DNA from 2 places in the Enterobacter asburiae genome. Region 1 is predicted to be linked to the other one. Evidence: predicted binding sites of a transcription regulator. Region 1 holds the regulator's gene; the other holds the start of a gene.
The links. Region 1 encodes PhoB, which activates phosphate uptake and scavenging genes when phosphate is short. Its sites were predicted from a motif close to CTGTCATAAAACTGNCNNAT; they were not measured.

Region 1 (3,151 bases):
ATCGCCCTTCAGCACCGCCAGCGGCTGGGTGACAGGCACCGCCAGCGTCTCGACGGCGTGAAGTTTCCCTTCGGAGAAGCTCACCAGATGGACGGACTTGGCCTTGCCCGTTTCGTCAAAGCTGAGCGAAATTGGCGAACCGCAGTAGCGGATGTGCTCGCTGCCGCCGACGATCTGCGCCCGGTGAATGTGTCCGAGCGCAATGTAGTCGGCTGGCGGGAAGTTTTGCGCCGGAAAGGCGTCCAGCGTGCCGATATAGATCTCACGTACGGCGTCACTTTTACTGGCCCCGACGGTGGTGAGATGGCCGGTCGCAATCACTGGAATCGGCTGGTCGCCGCGCAGGGCGCAGGCATCGGCGTGCTGCTGGTGATAATAGTCGGTGATGGCCTGTAATAAATGCTGCTGCTTTTCCGCACCCGACAGCCCCGCCTGGCTTTGCACGATGTCGCGCGGGCGCAAAAACGGAATGGGGCACAGCACCGCCCCCGGCGTGCCGTCGCGTTTTTTCAGGATCTGCGGGGCGTGCCCGGCGCTGGCGACGACGGTGGTATTGAGAAATGCCAGGATGTCGCGGGATTCATTGAGCGTCGCGACGGAATCATGGTTACCGGCGACAATCACCAGATGACAGCCGGTTTGCTGCAAATTCACCACGAAGCGGTTGTACAGTTCACGCGCATAGCTGGGGGGCGAGCCGGTATCAAAGATGTCACCCGCCACAATAATCGCGTCCACCTCGTGCGTCCGGGCCGTTTCCAGCAGCCAGTTCAGGAACGCTTCATGTTCAGCCGCACGGCTTTTGCTGTAAAAATTTTGACCCAGATGCCAGTCCGAGGTGTGAAGTATGCGCATAGCTGATCCGTGGCAAAAAAGAGAAAGCAGGATTATAAACGTTCAGAGACGGGAAAATAACCGCTGTAATAAAACAACAGTTTGCCCGTTATCGTGGTACTGTTTTTCATAAATCTGTCATAAATCTGACGCATAATGGCGCCGAATTACAAACTTGTAACTTAAATAAGATAAGACAGGGCAAAGTATGGCGAGACGTATTCTGGTCGTAGAAGATGAAGCTCCAATTCGTGAAATGGTGTGCTTCGTGCTCGAGCAAAACGGCTTCCAGCCGGTTGAAGCGGAAGATTATGACAGCGCAGTGAACCAGTTGAATGAACCCTGGCCCGATCTGATTCTGCTGGACTGGATGTTGCCCGGCGGCTCCGGACTGCAGTTTATCAAACACCTGAAGCGTGAGGCGCTGACCCGCGACATCCCGGTTGTGATGCTCACGGCGCGCGGAGAAGAAGAGGATCGCGTTCGCGGTCTGGAGACCGGCGCGGACGATTACATTACTAAACCGTTTTCCCCAAAAGAGCTGGTTGCCCGCATTAAAGCCGTGATGCGCCGTATTTCGCCGATGGCGGTGGAAGAGGTGATTGAGATGCAGGGGCTGAGCCTTGACCCCACCTCACACCGCGTGATGACCGGTGAAAATCCTCTCGACATGGGGCCTACCGAATTTAAACTCCTGCACTTCTTTATGACCCACCCGGAACGCGTGTACAGCCGCGAGCAGTTGCTGAATAACGTCTGGGGAACTAACGTGTATGTCGAAGACCGGACGGTTGACGTACATATTCGCCGCCTGCGAAAAGCACTGGAACTGAGCGGCCACGATCGCATGGTGCAGACGGTCCGCGGCACGGGTTATCGTTTTTCTACCCGTTTCTGAACAATGACAGGAGTGTGACGCGTGCTGGAACGTCTGTCATGGAAAAGGCTCGTCTTTGAACTGATCTTATGCTGTATTCCGGCCTTCCTTCTGGGGGCCTTTCTTGGACACCTGCCGTGGTTTCTGCTGGCGTCGGTCACCGGGCTGCTGATCTGGCATTTCTGGAACCTGCTGCGCCTCTCGTGGTGGCTGTGGGTTGACCGAAGTATGACGCCGCCGCCGGGAAGCGGCAGCTGGGAGCCGCTGCTGTACGGTCTGCATCAGATGCAGATGCGTAATAAAAAGCGTCGCCGCGAGCTGGGAAGCCTGATTAAGCGTTTTCGCAGCGGTGCAGAGTCGCTGCCGGATGCCGTTATTCTGACAACCGAAGAAGGGACAATCTTCTGGTGTAACGGCCTTGCGCAACAGCTGCTGGGCCTGCGCTGGCCCGACGACAATGGCCAGAATATCCTCAACCTTCTGCGCTATCCCGAGTTCACGCTGTATCTGAAAAAGCGTGATTTTACCCGCCCGCATAATCTGAAGCTCAATAATGGTCGCCATCTGGAAATCCGCGTGATGCCCTACAGCGATAAGCAGTGGCTGATGGTGGCGCGCGATGTTACCCAGATGCACCAGCTGGAAGGGGCGCGTCGCAACTTCTTCGCCAACGTCAGTCACGAACTACGTACCCCGCTGACCGTGCTTCAGGGCTACCTGGAGATGATGCAGGAGCAAACGCTTGAAGGCGCGCCGCGTGAAAAAGCGCTGCACACCATGCGCGAGCAAACGCACCGGATGGAAGGGCTGGTCAAGCAGCTGCTGACGCTCTCGAAGATTGAAGCGGCGCCGACGCTCGCGCTAAATGACACCATTGATGTCCCGATGATGCTGCGGGTCGTTGAGCGTGAAGCGCAGACGTTAAGCCACAAAAAGCATCACCTGACCTTTGAGGTCGACAATACGCTGAAGGTGCTGGGCAGCGAAGATGAACTGCGTAGCGCCATTTCCAACCTGGTGTATAACGCGGTGAATCATACACCGGAGGGGACGAATATCGTGGTGCGCTGGCACCATGCCCCAACGGGGGCGGAGTTTAGCGTGGAAGACGACGGGCCGGGGATCGCGCCTGAGCATATTCCGCGCCTGACCGAGCGCTTTTACCGTGTGGATAAAGCGCGATCCCGGCAGACAGGCGGAAGCGGCCTGGGGCTGGCGATTGTTAAACACGCGGTGAATCACCATGAAAGCCGTCTCGATATTCAGAGCACGCTGGGTAAAGGAACCCGCTTCAGTTTCGTTATTCCGGAACGATTAATTGCCAAAAAAATAGCCTGACGGCAGGCGTGTCATTTTACCTTTCCACGGGTCAGCGTCTGCTGGCCCGTTTGCTTTGCAGTCAAGCGAAACGCGGATGAATTTTATACGGCTGACTGTTTT
Region 2 (3,151 bases), 1.2 Mb from region 1:
TTTCTGAATGCTCGGCCATGAGGAGAAAATCAGAGACACGATAATGCCGCCCAGCAGCAATAGCACAATCAGCGCAGCCAGTTTCACCAGCGCGCTGAAAATCATGTCACCTTTTTTACCCGGAGGGTTAAATGCAGGCTTGGTTGCAGCCATAAATTACTCTTCTGTTTGAGACGTTTTTACGAATATGCCCGGTGGCGCTGACGCTTACCGGGCCTACAGCTTAAACCGTAGGGCGGGTAAGCGCAGCGCCACCCGCCATCTTCGTTAAATATATCCTGTTAGTACAGCGCTTTACCGCTGCTGTCTTTCACGTTGGTTTTCCATGCAGCGCGAATCTGCTCAACCACGTTGTCCGGCAGGGTAGCGTAATCCAGGGCGTTAGCCTGTTTGCCGCCGTTTTTGTACGCCCAGTCGAAGAACTTCAGCACTTCGGCGCCCTGCTCAGGTTTCTTCTGCTCTTTGTGAACCAGGATGAAGGTGGTAGAGGTGATTGGCCACGCACCTTCGCCTTTCTGGTTAGTCAGATCCTGCGCGAAGGATTTGCTCCAGTCAGCGCCTTTCGCCGCGTTAGCAAAGTTTTCTTCGGTCGGGCTAACCGGTTTGCCGTCGGCTGAAACCAGTTTGGTGTAGGACAGGTTGTTCTGCTTGGCGTACGCATACTCTACGTAACCAATTGAGCCAGGCAGACGCTGTACGAACGCGGCGATACCGTCGTTACCTTTACCGCCCAGACCGGTTGGCCAGTTAACGGTAGAGCCGGAGCCGACTTTAGATTTCCACTCTTCGTTCACTTTTGCCAGGTAGCTGGTGAACACGAAAGAGGTACCGGAACCATCCGCGCGGCGAACCACGGCGATGTTCTGAGAAGGCAGCTTCAGGCCTGGGTTGAGTTTAGCGATTGCTTCGTCATCCCATTTTTTGATTTTGCCCAGGTAGATGTCACCCAGGGTTTTGCCGTCCAGCACCAGCTCACCCGACTTCACGCCCGGCAGGTTGATGGCCAGAACCACACCACCGATCACGGTAGGGAACTGGAACAGGCCTTCCTGAGCCAGTTTGTCATCAGACAGCGGAGCGTCTGATGCGCCGAAATCAACAGTGTTCGCGGTAATTTGTTTAACGCCACCGGAGGAGCCGATACCCTGATAGTTAACCTTGTTACCGGTTTCTTTCTGGTAGGTATCTGCCCATTTGGCATACACCGGCGCAGGGAAGGTTGCACCAGCGCCAGTCAGGCTTGCTTCTGCAAATACAGAGAACGCGCTCAGAGATAAGGTCGCGGCGACAACAGTTGCGACAGTGGTACGCATAACTTTCATAATGTCTCCTGCAAGATTTTCGTAAATCGTTGTTTAGTGGCTACGATGAGCAAAATAGGACAAACAGGTGACAGATAAATGTACGAATTATGACAGTTTTATGACAACGTTAATTTCACTTAAAAACCAGCAAAAGAAAGCTTAATTTTCATCGTGTTAGCCGATTTTATGACAAGACGTTTTCAGAAATATTTTCTTTATGTGACACTGAAAAAAGTAGCTGAAGATGACAAATTGTCATTATTAAAAACGAGAAAGGATTGATTAAAAACAAGACGGGCAGGATAAAAAAGCTCCACCCGAAGGTGGAGCCTGAAGGGATTATTCTACGGTAACCGATTTCGCCAGGTTACGCGGCTGGTCAACGTCGGTGCCTTTGATCAGCGCAACGTGATAGGCCAGCAGCTGCAGCGGAACGGTGTAGAAGATTGGTGCGATAACCTCTTCCACATGCGGCATCTCGATAATGTGCATGTTGTCGTTGCTGACAAAACCGGCATCTTTGTCGGCGAAGACGTACAGAACACCGCCGCGGGCGCGCACTTCTTCGATGTTAGACTTCAGTTTTTCCAGCAGTTCGTTGTTTGGTGCCACAACGATGACCGGCATATCCGCGTCAATCAGCGCCAGCGGGCCGTGCTTCAGCTCGCCAGCCGCATAGGCTTCAGCGTGAATGTAGGAGATCTCTTTCAGCTTCAGCGCGCCTTCCAGCGCAATCGGATACTGATCGCCACGACCCAGGAACAGGGCGTGATGTTTGTCAGAGAAATCTTCCGCCAGTGCTTCAATGCGTTTGTCCTGAGACAGCATCTGCTCAATACGGCTCGGCAGTGCCTGCAGGCCGTGAACGATGTCGTGCTCAACGGAAGCATCTTCGCCTTTCAGACGCGCCAGCTTCGCCACCAGCATCAGCAGAACGGTCAGCTGAGTGGTAAACGCTTTGGTGGAGGCCACACCGATTTCGGTGCCCGCTTTAGTCATCAGCGCCAGATCGGACTCACGCACCAGCGATGAGCCAGGAACGTTACAGATAGCCAGAGAGCCCAGGTAACCCAGCTCTTTAGAGAGACGCAGCGCGGCCAGCGTATCCGCCGTTTCACCAGACTGGGAAAGGGTGATCATCAGGCTGTTACGACGCACCGCGGATTTGCGATAGCGGAATTCAGACGCGATTTCCACATCGCACGGCACGCCCGCCAGGGATTCAAACCAGTAGCGAGAAACCATACCGGAGTTGTAGGAGGTGCCGCAGGCCACGATCTGAATATGCTCGACCTTGCCGAGCAGTTCGTTCGCGTTTGCGCCCAGCTCGCTCAGATCCACTTCACCGTGGCTGATGCGCCCGGTCAGCGTGTTTTTGATGGCGTTTGGCTGCTCGTAAATCTCTTTCTGCATGTAGTGACGGTAAGCGCCTTTGTCGCCCGCGTCGTACTGCAGATTCGATTCAATCTCCTGACGTTTCACCTGCTCGCCTTTGGTATCGAATACGGTCACGCTGCGGCGAGTTACTTCCGCGATATCACCCTCTTCGAGGAAGATAAAGCGACGGGTAACCGGCAGAAGCGCCAGCTGGTCAGAAGCGATGAAGTTTTCGCCCATGCCCAGACCGATAACCATCGGGCTACCGGAACGCGCTGCCAGCAGCGTTGACGGATCGCGGGAATCCATGATCACCGTACCGTACGCACCGCGCAGCTGAGGGATAGCACGCAGCACCGCATCACGCAGCGTGCCGCCCTGCTCCAGCTCCCAGTGCACCAGGTGAGCAATCACTTCGGTGTCAGTTTCAGAGACGAAGGTGTAGCCGCGCGCTTTCAGTTCTTCGCGCA

Region 2: the regulator PhoB is predicted to act here: its motif matches at 1,410-1,429, upstream of pstS (phosphate ABC transporter substrate-binding protein PstS).

What each region holds. Positions count from the first base shown of each region.
Region 1 covers NZ_CP011863.1:66,578-69,728, forward strand. Annotated here, with positions in the region: gene sbcD (exonuclease subunit SbcD) at 1-855, opposite strand, end outside; gene phoB (phosphate response regulator transcription factor PhoB) at 1,043-1,732, shown strand; gene phoR (phosphate regulon sensor histidine kinase PhoR) at 1,754-3,049, shown strand.
Region 2 covers NZ_CP011863.1:3,552,442-3,555,592, forward strand. Annotated here, with positions in the region: gene pstC (phosphate ABC transporter permease PstC) at 1-153, opposite strand, end outside; gene pstS (phosphate ABC transporter substrate-binding protein PstS) at 282-1,322, opposite strand; gene glmS (glutamine--fructose-6-phosphate transaminase (isomerizing)) at 1,644-3,151, opposite strand, start outside.